DNA from 2 places in the Streptomyces sp. NPDC037271 genome. Region 2 is predicted to be linked to the other one. Evidence: riboswitches for the same ligand, from Rfam matches in the RefSeq annotation. Region 2 holds a riboswitch; the other holds the start of a gene.
The links. Region 2 has a riboswitch for thiamine pyrophosphate ahead of ACZ7G3_RS32410 (thiamine ABC transporter substrate-binding protein). Riboswitches for the same ligand answer to the same signal wherever they lie in the genome.

Region 1 (7,562 bases), on a different contig from region 2:
GACGATCTGCTGGGTCTCCTTGACCGTCCCCGCGCGCGTGGACCCGCCGGCGCCGTAGGTCACGGAGACGAAGTCCGGCGCGACCGCCTCCACCCGCCTCAGCGCGCTCCACAGGTTCTTCTCGCCCTTGGCCGTCTTCGGCGCGGAGAACTCGAACGAGTACGTCGTCTTGCCGGACGCGAGCATGTCGCGCACGGTGCGTGCGCGATCAGTCCTGGTGGATGCGGTTCCGAGGGCCATACGGGCAGGTTAGCCAGGGGGCGGCGGTCGCCCAACCGGATGCAGGGTATTTGTCCGTATTGTCGATTTGTTGTCCACCCCTTGGACATACTCGCCGGACACATGCCTCCGGCTCCCCCGGCCACACCGACCCACCGACCCACCGACCCACCGACCCACCGACCGCCGGCCACGCCGACGCGAGCCCTATGCCTGCCGCAGTCGCTTCGCGAACTCGGCGGCCGCCGCGCCCGGGTCGTCCGCCGCGGTGATCGCGCGGACGACGACGACGCGCCGGGCACCGGCCTCCAGCACCTCGTCGAGGTTGCCGAGGTCGATGCCGCCGATGGCGAACCAGGGGCGCTCGGTGCCGAGGGACGCCGTGTGACGGACCAGGCCGAGTCCGGGTGCGTGGCGGCCGGGCTTGGTGGGGGTCGGCCAGCACGGGCCGGTGCAGAAGTAGTCCACGCCGTCCTGGACGGCGGCAGCGGCGGCCTCGGACTCGGCGTGCGTGGAACGGCCGACGAGGACGTCGTCGCCGAGGATCGCCCGGGCGGCGGGCACCGGGAGGTCGCCCTGCCCGAGGTGCAGCACGTCGGCGCGGGCCGCGTGGGCGACGTCCGCCCGGTCGTTCACCGCGAGGAGCTTGCCGTGGCGGGCGCAGGCGTCGGCGAAGACCTCGAGGTGTTCCAGCTCCTCCCCGGCCTCCATGCCCTTGTCACGCAGTTGCACGATGTCGACGCCGCCGGCCAGCACCGCGTCCAGGAACTCGGGCAGGTCGCCCTGGTCGCGGCGGGCGTCCGTGCACAGGTAGAGCCTGGCGTCGGCGAGCCGGGCGCGGGCGGTGGCGTCGGTGTCGGGCATGCGGGTTCCCCCAGGTCGGCAGGTCGGCAGGTCGGTGGCGTGGGCCGCGTGGGCCGCACGGCTCTGGCACACGGGCCGCGGTGGCGACGCGGCCCGTGCGGAGAACAGGTGCTCGGGCAGCACGCGGCCCGTGCGCGAACGGATGCACGGCAGCACACGGCCCGTGCGTCGAACGGTACTGCGGGCAGCACACGGCCCGTGGGGCATGGGGCGTGCCGGGCCACGGCCCCGGCGTGCGGGCCGCGTGCCGGCACGCCGGGCAGCGGGTGTCAGGTCAGACGGCGAGCGCCTGGGCGCGGCGCTTCACCTCCGTGCCGCGGTTCTCGCTCAGCGCCTGCGCGGGGGTGCCGGGCAGGGTCTCGTCGGGCGTGAAGAGCCACTCCAGCATCTCCTCGGCCGTGAAACCGTCGTCCCGCAGCAGCGTCAGGGTCCCGACCAGGCCCTTGACGACCTTGTCCTCGTCGATGAAGGCCGCGGGGATGTGCAGCGCGCGGTTCTCACCGCGGCGTACGGCGATGAGCTGGCCTTCCTTGATCAGCTGGCGTACGCGGGTCACCTCGACACCGAGCATCTCGGCGATGTCGGGGACGGTGAGCCAGGCAGGCACGAGAGCATCGATCTTTGCGTCAATCTCGGTCACAGCTCCAGCCTGCCATCTGGCACTGACAGTCGGAAACCGGACCCGTCCGACCCCGGCCGGCGAACCGGGCCCACGCCCCGGGCCGGCGAACCGGACCGGGAGCGCGGACGGCGGGAGAACCCGGACGGGAGGCCTACGCCGTCGCCGCCTTGAGCGGCCTCGCCGGATCGGCCAGCAGCCGCGGGTCCATCGTCGTGCCCGCCTGGATCAGGCGTTTGCCCTGGGCGAGGTCCCGGGGGCGGCCCACCGCCAGCAGGGCGACCAGGCGGTCCTCGCGCAGCCAGCAGACCGTCCAGGCGGGCCCCGAGGGGTCGCCGCGCCACAGGGTGCGGTCGGCGGCCGTGTGGTGACCGGCGTACTGGACGAAGCGGCCGAACTGCTCGGACCAGAAGTACGGCACCGGGTCGTAGGCCGCCGGGGGCTCGTCGGTGGCGGCGCCGACGATGTTGGCGGCGACCGTGCGCGGGCCCTGGAGGGCGTTGTCCCAGTGGTGCACGAGCAGCCGCTCGCCGTAGCGTCGGGAGGGGAAGGAGGCGCAGTCGCCGACCGCGTAGACGTCCGGCGCCGAAGTGCGCAGGCGGTCGTCGGCCAGAACCTCCCCGTGCGCGCCGAGGCCGATCCCGGAGCCGGCGAGCCACGTGGTGGCGGGCCGGGCGCCGATGCCGACGACGACCGCGCCCGCGGGCAGCCGTGAGCCGTCGTCGAGGACCACCTGGCCGGGCTCCCCGGGGGCACCGGGCTCGACGCGCTCCACGCGCGCGTGCGTGCGCAGTACGGCGCCCGCACCGGCGTACCAGTCCGCCATCCTCGCGGCGACCTCGTCGGGCAGCACACCGGCGAGGGGCCGGTCGGCGGCCTCCACGACGGTCACCGCGCAGCCCGCCTCACGCGCGGCGGTGGCGAACTCGGCGCCGATCCAGCCCGCGCCGACGACCACGATGTCGTGCTGCCGGGCGAGCACCGGGCGCAGCCGTTCGGCGTCGTCCAGGGTGCGCAGCAGGTGCACGCCGGGCACGCCCTCCGCGCCGGGGAGCCGGATCGGTTCGGCGCCGGTCGCGAGGACGAGGACGTCGTACGGCACGGGCCCCGCGGAGGTGTCGAGGACGTGCGCTCCGGGGCGGACGCCCAGGGCCTCGCAGCCGAGCCGCAGGGTGATGCCGAGCGCCTCGAAGTCGACGTCGAAGGCGGAGCCCTCGGCCGTGCCGAGCAGGACGGCCTTGGACAACGGGGGGCGGTCGTACGGCTGGTGCGGCTCCGCGCCGATCAGCGTCACGGCGCCGGTGAAGCCCTGCTCCCGCAGGGCGACGGCGGTCTGCACCCCCGCCATGCCCGCACCCACGACGACCACGCGGCGCTCCGCGTCCGCTCCCCGTTCCCGGGTCTGCTCCTGCGTCTGCTCGCTCACCTGATCACCTTAGACACCCGGCGGCTCGCCGGTCAGTGCCCGTGCGCGGTGACCTGCTCCACAACGCTCGTCCCGCTGCCCCGCTGCGACTCCCACTCCCAGGTCTCCTCCAGGCGCACCCGCCCGTCCGGCAGCTCGACGACGGTCGACACGCAGTGGCCCGACGACGTGCTGCGGTCGGTCTTGAGCTGCACGTAACGGAAGTCGAGACGGTCGCCCTCCCTGCTTCCCACCAGGCGGCCGCGGACGACGTCGCCGCCCGCGTACTCGGCCCATACGGCGCCGTCCTCCTCGTGATACGTGAAGCGGGTGCGCGTGCCCACCTGGCCGGGCGCCTGGTCGGCGACGGGGGCGAGGACGAGACCGTCGAGTGAACGTGCCATGGGAGGAGGCTCCCTTACGAGTGCGGTGCGCTGCGGGCTAGGGTGGCCAACGTAAAGCACTCGCGGGAGCCCGGACGCACCGGGCTGAGAGGGAGGCTGGCGGCCTCCGACCGTACGAACCTGATCCGGGTCATGCCGGCGAAGGGAGGGGCTGGACGCCCATGTCGTCTCCGCCACACACGTCGTCACGTACCCCCGACGTCCTCGTCGTCGGGGGCGGGATCATCGGCCTGGTCACGGCCTGGCGGGCCGCGCAGCGCGGGCTCGTCACGGCGCTCGTGGACCCGGAACCGGGCGGTGGCGCCGCCCAGGTGGCGGCCGGGATGCTGGCCGCCGTCACGGAACTGCACTACGGCGAGCAGACGCTGCTCGCCCTGAACCTCGCCTCCGCCCGCCGGTACCCGGACTTCGCGGCGGAGCTGGCCGACCTCACCGGCCACGACCTCGGTTACCGCAGGTGCGGCACCCTCGCCGTCGCCCTGGACGCCGACGACCGCGCCCACCTGCGGGAACTGCACGCGCTCCAGCAGCGCTCGGGCCTGGAGTCCGAGTGGCTGCCGGGGCGCGAGTGCCGGCGTCTGGAGCCGATGCTCGCGCCCGGTGTGCGCGGCGGGCTCCGGGTGGACGGCGACCATCAGATCGACCCCCGGCGCCTCGCCGGCGCGCTCGTGGCCGCCTGCGAACGCGCGGGCGTCGTCTTCCACCGGGTGTGGGCCGACCGGCTCACCGTCGGGCGCGGCGGCGCACGCGCCACGGGCGTCGTCACGGCGGACGGCACCGCGCTGGAGGCCGGGCGGGTGGTGCTGGCCGGGGGCAGCATGAGCGGGCGGCTCACGGGCGTACCGGACGACGTGCTGCCGCCGGTGCGGCCGGTGAAGGGGCAGGTCCTGCGGCTGACGATGCCGCGGACGCACGGGCCGCTGCTGAACCGGACGGTGCGCGCCGTGGTGCGCGGCAACCACGTCTACCTGGTGCCCCGGGAGAGCGGCGAGCTGGTCGTCGGCGCCACCAGTGAGGAACTGGGCTGGGACACGACGGTCACCGCGGGCGGCGTGTACGAGCTGCTGCGCGACGCCCACGAGCTGGTACCCGGCATCACCGAGCTGCCCCTGGCGGAGACCCGGGCGGGTCTGCGCCCCGGCTCCCCGGACAACGCCCCGCTACTCGGCCCGACCGCTCTGGACGGCCTGCTGCTGGCCACCGGCCACCACCGCAACGGTGTCCTGCTCACCCCGGTCACCGGCGACGTCATGGCGGACGTCCTGACCACCGGGGAGCTGCCGGCCGAGGCCCGCCCCTTCACCCCCCGGCGCTTCGGCGCCGCCCCCGCACTCCCGGAACTCTCGGAGCAGCCCGCATGAACATCTCCGTCAACGGCGAGCCGCGCGAGGTGGCTCCCGGCACCGCCCTGGACACCCTGGTGGGCACGCTCACCGCGGCGCCGTCCGGGGTGGCCGCCGCCCTCAACGAAACCGTCGTCCCGCGCGCGCGGTGGTCCGCCACCGCGCTGGCCGACGGCGACCGCGTCGAAGTCCTCACCGCCGTCCAAGGAGGCTGACCATGGCCGACGATCCGTTCGTCCTCGGCGGTACGGCCTACGGGTCCCGCCTGATCATGGGCACCGGCGGGGCGCCCAGCCTCGACGTCCTGGAGCGGGCGCTGGTGGCGGCCGGGACGGAGCTGACGACCGTCGCGATGCGGCGGGTGAACGCCTCGGTGCACGGGTCCGTGCTGTCGGTGCTGGAGAAGCTCGGCATCCGGGTGCTGCCGAACACGGCCGGCTGCTTCACCGCCGGGGAGGCCGTCCTCACCGCCCGGCTCGCGCGCGAGGCCCTCGGCACGGACCTGGTCAAGCTGGAGGTCATCGCCGACGAGCGCACCCTGCTGCCCGACCCGATCGAGCTCCTGGACGCGGCGGAGACGCTGGTCGACGACGGGTTCACGGTGCTGCCGTACACGAACGACGACCCGGTCCTCGCACGCAAGCTGGAGGACGTCGGGTGCGCCGCGATCATGCCGCTCGGCTCGCCGATCGGGTCGGGGCTCGGCATCCGCAACCCGCACAACTTCGAGCTGATCGTGGAGCACGCGCGCGTGCCGGTGATTCTGGACGCGGGGGCCGGTACGACGTCGGACGTGGCGCTGGCGATGGAGCTGGGGTGCGCGGGTGTGATGCTCGCCTCGGCGGTGACGCGGGCGCAGGAGCCGGTGCTGATGGCGGAGGGGATGCGGTGCGCGGTGGAGGCGGGGCGGTTGGCCCGGCGGGCCGGGCGGATCCCGCGGCGGCGTTTCGCGCAGGCGTCGTCTCCCTCGGAGGGCCTGGCCGTCCTGGACCCTGAGCGGCCCGCTTTCCAGTGACCCGGTGCTGACCTGCCGTTTCGTCTCCGTCCGGCGCACCACCCGTTTCCCGTCGCGCAAGGGCGGGGGGTTCCGCCCTCGGGGTCCGTCGCCGTCCGGGGCCTGCCGTGCGCGGGCATGGGCCCGGCTCCGCGTCGGGCACGTCACAGATGGGCTGCAGTACCGCCCCCGCTGCTCGGCGGCGGCGCCGGGTGTCCGTGGTGACTCGTAGACTCGCCTGCGTGGACACGACCCTTCAGGACCCTCTCGTCGGGCAGGTGCTCGACGGCCGGTACCGCGTCGAGGCGCGGATCGCGGTGGGCGGGATGGCCACGGTCTACCGGGCCGTGGACACCCGCCTGGACCGCGTGCTCGCGCTGAAGGTGATGCACCCGACGCTCGCGGCCGACGCCACCTTCGTGGAGCGGTTCATCCGCGAGGCGAAGTCGGTGGCCCGCCTCGACCACCCCAATGTCGTACAGGTGTTCGACCAAGGGGCCGAGGGAGCGTACGTCTACCTGGCCATGGAGTACATCGCCGGCTGCACCCTGCGCGACGTGCTGCGCGAGCGCGGGGCGCTGCGGCCGCGGGCCGCGCTGGACATCCTGGAGCCGGTGCTGGCCGCGCTGGGCGCCGCGCACCGGGCCGGGTTCGTGCACCGGGACATGAAGCCGGAGAACGTGCTGATAGGGGACGACGGCCGGGTCAAGGTCGCCGACTTCGGACTGGTCCGGGCCGTCGACACGGTCACCAGCACCACCGGAGCCGTCCTCGGCACCGTCTCCTACCTGGCGCCCGAGCAGATCGAGCACGGCGCCGCCGATCCGAGGGTCGACGTGTACGCGTGCGGCGTGGTGCTGCACGAGATGCTGACCGGCGCCAAGCCTCACGAGGGGGATTCCCCCGCCCAGGTGCTCTACAAGCATCTGCACGAGGACGTGCCGCCGCCGTCGGCCGCCGTGCCGGGGATGGCGTACGAGCTGGACGAGCTGGTCGCCTCGGCGACCGCCCGCAACCCGGAGATCCGTCCGCACGACGCCGTGGCCCTGCTCTCGCAGACCCGCCAGGCCCGCGGGGCGCTGAGCGGGGACCAGCTGGACGCGGTGCCGCCGCAGGCGCTCACCGGGGAGCACGACAACGCCGAGGACCGCACGAGCGTGATCCCCCGCGCGCTGACCCTGCCCCGGCCGCTCCCCGTCAACGAGGGCGACGGCCCGGACGGCGCGTTCCCCGCGGACGGGGTGAACCGCACCAGTCGGCTGGCGGCTCCCGAGCCGGCCCCGCCCCGGCGCCGGCGGCCGCAGCTGCGGCGCGGCCCGATGGCGGTCGTCGTGGCCGTCCTGCTGGTGCTCGGCGTCGGCACGGGTGTCTGGTACATCAACTCCGGCCAGTTCACCAAGGTGCCCGCGCTGCTGTCCAAGACCGAGGCGCAGGCCCGGGACCGGCTGGACGAGGCGGGCCTGGACGTGGGCAAGGTCGAGCACGCCTACAGCGACACCGTGGAGCGCGGCAAGGTCATCAGCTCCGATCCCGGGGTGGGCGCCCGCATCCGCAAGAACGACTCGGTGTCGTTCACGGTCTCCGACGGCCCCGACACCGTGAAGCTGCCGGACGTCGAGGGCTACAAGCTGGACCGGGCGCGGACCGTGCTGAAGGGCGAGGGGCTGGAGCCGGGCATGGTGACCCGGGCGTTCAGCGAGGAGGTGCCGAAGGG
Region 2 (7,562 bases):
GCGCCCTCGAGATCGACGCCGAGGCCCTGCTCATGGGCAAGAACGGTGTGGACGGGGTCTACGACTCCGACCCGAAGACCAACCCCGACGCCGTCAAGTTCGACGCGCTGGGTTACGGCGAGGTCATCACCCGGGACCTGAAGGTCGCCGACGCGACGGCCGTCACGCTCTGCCGCGACAACAGCCTCCCGATCGTGGTCTTCGAGCTTCTGAAGGAGGGCAATATCGCCCGCGCCGTCAAGGGTGAGAAGATCGGCACGCTTGTGGGTGACCAAGGCAGCCGGGACTGACCGGAGTACCACCCCCTGTCCGCGGACGCCACCTGTCCGGGGGACGGACGGGACGGGGCCGGGCCGGGGGATGGACAATGTCCCGCCGGTCGGGAACCGTGCAGGAAGAACGCGACGCAGCCGGCCGCACCCCCGACAGGGAACCGCAGCCGGGCCTACTCAAGACACGCAGGAGCAAGTGGTGATCGAAGAGACCCTCCTCGAGGCCGAGGAGAAGATGGAGAAGGCCGTCGTGGTCGCCAAGGAGGACTTCGCCGCGATCCGCACCGGCCGTGCGCACCCGGCGATGTTCAACAAGATCGTGGCCGACTACTACGGCGCGCTGACGCCGATCAACCAGCTGGCCTCGTTCTCCGTGCCGGAGCCGCGCATGGCCGTGGTGACCCCCTTCGACAAGAGCGCCCTGCGCAACATCGAACAGGCGATCCGCGACTCCGACCTGGGCGTCAACCCCAGCAACGACGGCAACATCATCCGGGTGGTGTTCCCCGAGCTCACCGAGGAGCGCCGCCGCGACTACATCAAGGTCGCCAAGAGCAAGGCCGAGGACGCCAAGGTCTCCATCCGCTCCGTGCGCCGCAAGGCCAAGGACACCATCGACAAGATGGTCAAGGACGGCGAGGTCGGCGAGGACGAGGGCCGCCGTGCGGAGAAGGAGCTCGACGACACCACCGCCAAGTACGTCGCCCAGGTGGACGAGCTCCTCAAGCACAAGGAAGCCGAGCTGCTCGAGGTCTGATGAACGACTCTTCCTGGGGAGCGCCGCCACAAGCCGGGTACTGGGGGCCGTCCGACCAGGGACCTGTCCAGGGCGCTGCCCCGGCGGGTCCCGCGTACGATGCGCACTACGCGCAGCAGACTCGCCCCATGCCCATCGTGCCCGACGTACCCGAACACGGCGGAGACCAGGATGACGAACAAGGGGCCGCTCGGCTGAGCGGCCCCTTGTTCCGAGACGAGCCGTTCCGCGACGATCCGTATCGCGGCGAGAATCCGTCGGCGCAGCCGTATGCGGCGGTGCCGCAGAATCCGGAGCCCATGCCCGACGCCCCCCAGCCGGCGCAGCACCGGCCCCAGCCGCAGAAGAAGAGCGCGGGGCGCGACCTGGGTGCCGCGATAGGGGTCGGCCTCGGGCTCGGCGCGGTGATCGTCGCCTCGCTGTTCGTCGTCAAGGCCGTCTTCGTCGGCGTGGTCGCGGTCGCCGTCGTGGTGGGCCTGTGGGAGCTGACCAAGCGGCTCCAGGAGCGCAAGGGCATCAAGGCGCCCCTCGTGCCGCTCGCGGTCGGTGGCGCGGCGATGGTGGTCGCCGGGTATGTGCGGGGCGCCGAAGGCGCGTGGGTCGCCATGGCGCTCACCGCCCTCGCGGTCCTCGTGTGGCGGATGACCGAGCCGCCGGAGGGCTACCTCAAGGACGTCACCGCGGGCCTCTTCGCGGCGTTCTACGTGCCCTTCCTGGCGACGTTCGTCACGATGATGCTCATGGCCGACGACGGCGCGCGGCGCGTGCTGGTCTTCCTGGTGCTGACGGTCGTCAGCGACACCGGCGCCTATGCCGTCGGCTGGCGCTTCGGCAGGACCAAGCTCGCCCCGCGCATCAGCCCCGGCAAGACCCGGGAGGGCCTGCTCGGAGCGGTGGCGTTCGCGATGGCGGCCGGCGCGCTGTGCATGCAGTTCGTGATCGACGGCGGCACCTGGTGGCAGGGTCTGCTGCTCGGCCTCGCGGTCGCCGTCAGCGCCACGCTGGGCGACCTCGGCGAGTCCATGATCAAGCGGGACCTCGGCATCAAGGACATGGGCACGCTGCTCCCGGGCCACGGCGGCATCATGGACCGCCTGGACTCGCTGCTGCCCACGGCGCCGGTGGTGTGGCTGCTGCTGGTGATCTTCGTCGGATCGGGTTGACAGGCTTCAGGTAGTCTGGAAGGGCCCGCGCTGCTGCGGGCCCTTTCGTGTGTCCCCGCCGACGCGGGGACAGTCCGGTGAGGTCTCCTGGCTTCGGCATGGCTGCCGTCGTCCCCGCGTGAGCGGGGATTCGCCGAGGCCCGTCGTTTTGAGGAGTTGTCCGACCGTGGCCCGTCCCGCCCCAGGTGAGCTCACCTTCGCCGCACCCCGCGGAGCGAAGCGGCCACCGCGGCACCTCGCCGACCTCACGCCCGCCGAGCGCAAGGAGGCCGTCGCCGCGATCGGCGAGAAGCCGTTCCGCGCCAAGCAGCTCTCGCAGCACTACTTCGCGCGGTACGCGCACGACCCCGAGCAGTGGACCGACATCCCGGCCGGCTCGCGCCGGGGGCTCCAGGAAGCTCTGCTGCCCGAGCTGATGACGGTCGTGCGGCATCTGTCGACCGACCAGGGCAGCACGCGCAAGACGCTGTGGAAGCTGTTCGACGGGACGCTCGTCGAGTCCGTCCTCATGCGCTACCCGGACCGGGTGACCATGTGCATCAGTTCCCAGGCGGGCTGCGGCATGAACTGCCCGTTCTGCGCCACGGGGCAGGCGGGCCTGGACCGGAACCTGTCCACCGCCGAGATCGTGCACCAGATCGTGGACGGCATGCGGGCCCTGCGGGACGGCGAGGTCCCGGGGGGACCGGCCCGGCTCAGCAACATCGTGTTCATGGGCATGGGCGAGCCCCTCGCCAACTACAACCGCGTCGTCGGTTCCATCCGCCGCCTCACCGACCCCGAGCCCGACGGACTGGGCCTCTCCCAGCGCGGCATCACCGTCTCGACGGTCGGTCTCGTCCCGGCCATCCACCGCTTCACCGGCGAGGGCTTCAAGTGCCGCCTCGCCATCTCGCTGCACGCGCCCGACGACGAGCTGCGGGACACCCTCGTCCCCGTCAACACGCGCTGGAAGGTGCGTGAGGTGCTGGACGCCGGGTTCGAGTACGCGGCCACGTCCGGGCGCCGGCTGTCGATCGAGTACGCGCTGATCCGGGACATCAACGACCAGGCGTGGCGCGGCGACCGGCTCGGGCGGCTGCTCAAGGGCAGGCCCGTGCACGTCAACCTCATCCCGCTCAACCCGACGCCCGGCTCGAAGTGGACCGCGTCGCGGCCCGAGGACGAGAAGGCGTTCGTGGAGGCGATCGCGGCGCACGGTGTGCCGGTGACGATCCGGGACACCCGTGGTCAGGAGATCGACGGGGCGTGTGGTCAGCTCGCCGCGAGCGAGCGGTAACCTGACCGGCGTCGTACATCGTCGTACGACGTTTCATGCAGAAGTTCGTGCAGAAGTTCAAACGGAAGTACATCTTCATATTCCGACAGGGGAGCGCCACAGCGCTGAGAGTGCGGCACCGGCCGCAGACCCTCCGAACCTGGCCCAGGTCATTCTGGGTAGGGAGATCGGTCACCACTCGAGCTGTTGCGCCCTGCCCGGGACCCTCGCCAGGGTTCCGGGCGGGGCCGCGTCTTCTCCTGGTCACCCAGGAGGAATTCAGTGAGCATCACCAGGAAGGCCACCGCCCTGGCCCTCGGGCTCGGCATGGCCGGCGGTCTGGCCGCCTGCGGATCGTCGGCCGACGACGACGGCCGGGGATCCGGCGACTCCAGGACCGTGACCCTCGTCAGCCACGACTCGTGGGCCGCGTCGAAGGACGTCATCGCCGCCTTCGAGAAGAGCTCGGGCTACAAGGTCCGGGTCCTGGAGGACGGGGACGCCGGGCAGGCCGTGAACAAGGCCATCCTCACCAAGGACAACCCGCAGGGCGACGTCTTCTTCGGCGTCGACAACACGCTGCTGTCCCGGGCGCTCGACAACGGGCTGTTCCAGCCGTACGAGGCGAAGGGGTCCGACCTCGTCCTCCCCGAGTACCGGACCGACCAGGACAAGCACCGGGTCACGCCCGTCGACACCGGGGACGTCTGCGTCAACTACGACAAGGCGTACTTCAGTGAGCACGGGCTGACGCCGCCGGACTCCTTCGACGACCTGATCAAGCCCGAGTACAAGGACCTGCTCGTCACCGAGAACGCGGGCAGCTCCTCGCCCGGGCTCGGCTTCCTCCTCGGCACCGCCGCGAAGTACGGCGACGAGGGGTGGCAGGACTACTGGAAGAAGCTGAAGGCGAACGGCGTCAAGGTCGTCGACAGCTGGGAGCAGGCGTACAACGAGGAGTTCTCCGGTTCGTCCGGCGGCAAGAAGGCCGAGGGCGACCGTCCGCTCGTCGTCTCCTACGCCTCGTCCCCGCCCGCCGAGGTCATCTACGCCGACCCGCAGCCGGCCACCGCGCCGACGGGCGTCGCCACCGGCACCTGCTTCCGCCAGGTCGAGTACGCGGGTCTGCTGAGCAACGCCGGGAACCCCGAGGGCGGCAAGGCACTCCTCGACTTCCTGATCGGCAAGGAGTTCCAGGACGACATGCCGCTGAACATGTTCGTCTACCCGGTGCGGGAGGGCGCGCAGATCCCCGAGGCGTTCCGGAAGTTCGGGCCGCAGGCCGAGGACCCGCAGACCATGGAACCGGCGAAGATCGCCGACAACCGCGACCAGTGGGTCAAGTCGTGGACCTCACTCGTACTCAAGTAGCCGAGCGCGGGCGTCGCACGGGGAACGCGGCGCGGCTGGCCCTGATGGCCGTGCCCGTCGCGTTCTTCGCGGTGTTCTTCGCCTACCCCGTCGCCGCGATCGTCGCGCGCGGGCTGGAGACCGACGGATCCTGGCGGTTCGGGCGGATCGCGGACGTGCTCGCGCAGTCCGACGTCCGGCACGTGCTGTGGTTCACCACCTGGCAGGCGCTGGCCTCCACCGCGCTCACGCTGCTGATCGCCCTGCCCGGCGCGTACGTCCTCGCCCGCTTCGACTTCCCCGGCAAGCAGGTGCTGCGGGCCGTGGTCACCGTGCCGTTCGTACTGCCCACGGTCGTCGTCGGTACGGCGTTCCTGGCGCTGGTCGGGCGCGGCGGGCTGCTCGACGAGCTGTGGGGTCTGCGGCTGGACACCACCGTGTGGGCGATCCTCCTGGCGCACGTCTTCTTCAACTACGCCGTCGTCGTACGCACCGTCGGGGGTCTGTGGGCGCAGCTCGACCCGCGGCAGGAGGAGGCCGCGCGGATGCTCGGTGCGTCGCGGCCGAAAGCCTGGCGGCAGGTGACGCTGCCCGCGCTCGCGCCCGCCGTGGCCGCCGCCGCGCTGATGGTGTTCCTGTTCACCTTCACCTCCTTCGGCGTCGTCCAGATCCTCGGCGGCCCCGCCTTCTCCACCCTGGAGGTGGAGATCTACCGGCAGACCTCCCAGATCTTCGACCTGTCCACGGCCGCCGTCCTGACCTTGGTCCAGTTCGCCGCGGTGGCCGCCGTCCTCGCCGTACACGCCTGGACGGTACGGCGGCGGGAGACGGCCCTGCGGCTGGTCGACGCGGGCACGACCGCGCGCCGGCCGCGCGGGGCCGGGCAGTGGGCGCTGCTGGCCGGGGTCCTGGTCACCGTCGCCGTGCTGCTGGTGCTCCCGCTCGCCGTGCTGGTCCAGCGGTCCCTGGGCGCACCCGGCTTCGGCTACTACCGCGCGTTGACCCACGAGGACGGCGGCGCCTTCCTCGTCCCGCCGATCGAGGCGATCGGCAACTCCCTCCAGTACGCCGTCGCCGCCACCGCCATCGCCGTGGTGATCGGCGCGCTGGCCGCCGCCGCGCTCACCCGCCGCGACGCGGGCCGCTTCGTACGCGGCTTCGACGCGCTGCTGATGCTGCCGCTCGGGGTGTCCGCCGTGACGGTCGGCTTCGGGTTCCTGATCGCCCTGGACGAACCCCCGCTGGACCTGCGGTCGTCGTGGATCCTCGTGCCGCTCGCCCAGGCGCTGGTCGGCGTCCCGTTCGTCGTACGGACCATGCTGCCGGTGCTGCGGGCGGTGGACGTACGGCTGCGGGAGGCGGCGGCGGTGCTCGGGGCGTCGCCGTGGCGGGTGTGGCGGGAGGTCGACCTGCCGATGGTGCGGCGGGCGCTGCTGGTCGCGGCCGGGTTCGCCTTCGCGGTGTCGCTCGGGGAGTTCGGGGCGACCGTGTTCATCGCGCGGCCCGACAACCCGACGCTGCCGGTGGCCGTGGCACGGCTGCTGGGGCGGCCCGGGGACATGAACTACGGCCAGGCGATGGCCCTGTCGACGATTCTCATGCTGGTGTGCGCGGTGGCCCTGGTGGTGCTGGAGCGGCTGCGGACCGACCGGAGCGGGGAGTTCTAGGAATGCGGGGGTTCTCGGGATGCTGCTGAGCCTTGAGGGCGCGACGGTCCGCTTCGGCGGCCGGGCCGTGCTCGACGCCGTCGACCTGGAGGTCGCCGAGCACGAGGTGGTGTGCGTGCTCGGGCCCAGCGGCAGCGGCAAGTCGACGCTGCTGCGGGCGGTCGCCGGGCTCCAGCCGCTGGACGCGGGGCGGGTGACGCTCGACGGGCGGGACCAGTCCGGGGTGCCCGCGCACAAGCGTGGGGTCGGGCTGATGTTCCAGGACCACCAGCTGTTCCCGCAGCGGGACGTGGCCGGGAACGTCGCCTTCGGACCGCGGATGCGGGGCGCCTCCCGCACCGGACAGCGGGAGCGGGTGGCGGAGTTGCTGGAACTGGTCGGGCTGCCGGATGCCGCTCGCCGGTCCGTCGCCGCGCTCTCCGGCGGTGAGCAGCAGCGGGTGGCGCTGGCCCGCGCCCTCGCGCCACGGCCCCGCCTGCTGATGCTGGACGAGCCGCTCGGCCAGCTCGACCGCTCGCTGCGGGAGCGGCTCGTGGTGGAACTGCGCGAGCTGTTCGGCCGGCTGGGTACCACCGTGCTCGCCGTGACGCACGACCAGGGCGAGGCCTTCGCGCTCGCCGACCGGGTCGTCGTGATGCGGGACGGGCGGATCGCCCAGTCGGGGACGCCCCTCGAGGTGTGGCAGCGGCCGGCCGACGCGTTCGTGGCCCGCTTCCTCGGTTTCGACAACGTGGTGGAGGCGACCGTGGCCGGGCAGGTCGCCGGCACCCCGTGGGGCAAGGTGCCGGTCCCCGAGGACGCCTCGCAGGGAACGCGCACCCTGCTCGTGCGGCCTGCCGGGGTCCGCCTGGTGTCCGCCGACGCGGGCCTGCGCTGCACGGTCACCGCCCGCACCTTCCGCGGTACCCACGTCGCCGTCCACCTCCAGCCCGAGGACGCGCCGCGCCTGGAGGCGGCGTGCGCGCTGCGGGCGGCACCGGAGGTCGGGGAGGCGGTGGGGGTGGAGTTCGACGTGGCGGAAATCGTCGTGCTCCGATGATCGCCCACCTCGTAGGGTGACGGGCATGACGCGTCTCGCACACGACCGCTACTGCG

Region 1: it holds a riboswitch for thiamine pyrophosphate, as region 2 does, so the genes downstream of both, thiO (glycine oxidase ThiO) here and ACZ7G3_RS32410 (thiamine ABC transporter substrate-binding protein) in region 2, are expected to answer to the same signal.

What each region holds. Positions count from the first base shown of each region.
Region 1 is NZ_JBVJVN010000004.1:50,002-57,563, reverse strand. It holds gene metF (methylenetetrahydrofolate reductase [NAD(P)H]) at 1-240, opposite strand, end outside; gene thiE (thiamine phosphate synthase) at 427-1,083, opposite strand; gene ACZ7G3_RS10100 (Rv2175c family DNA-binding protein) at 1,358-1,723, opposite strand; gene ACZ7G3_RS10095 (NAD(P)/FAD-dependent oxidoreductase) at 1,857-3,071, opposite strand; gene ACZ7G3_RS10090 (avidin-fold protein) at 3,161-3,511, opposite strand; TPP riboswitch at 3,564-3,675, shown strand; gene thiO (glycine oxidase ThiO) at 3,673-4,872, shown strand; gene thiS (sulfur carrier protein ThiS) at 4,869-5,069, shown strand; gene ACZ7G3_RS10075 (thiazole synthase) at 5,072-5,869, shown strand; gene pknB (Stk1 family PASTA domain-containing Ser/Thr kinase) at 6,091-7,562, shown strand, end outside.
Region 2 is NZ_JBVJVN010000030.1:35,510-43,071, forward strand. It holds gene pyrH (UMP kinase) at 1-290, shown strand, start outside; gene frr (ribosome recycling factor) at 472-1,029, shown strand; gene ACZ7G3_RS32400 (phosphatidate cytidylyltransferase) at 1,029-2,192, shown strand; gene rlmN (dual-specificity RNA methyltransferase RlmN) at 2,359-3,471, shown strand; TPP riboswitch at 3,549-3,654, shown strand; gene ACZ7G3_RS32410 (thiamine ABC transporter substrate-binding protein) at 3,733-4,821, shown strand; gene ACZ7G3_RS32415 (ABC transporter permease) at 4,866-6,467, shown strand; gene ACZ7G3_RS32420 (ABC transporter ATP-binding protein) at 6,487-7,506, shown strand; gene ACZ7G3_RS32425 (maleylpyruvate isomerase family mycothiol-dependent enzyme) at 7,532-7,562, shown strand, end outside.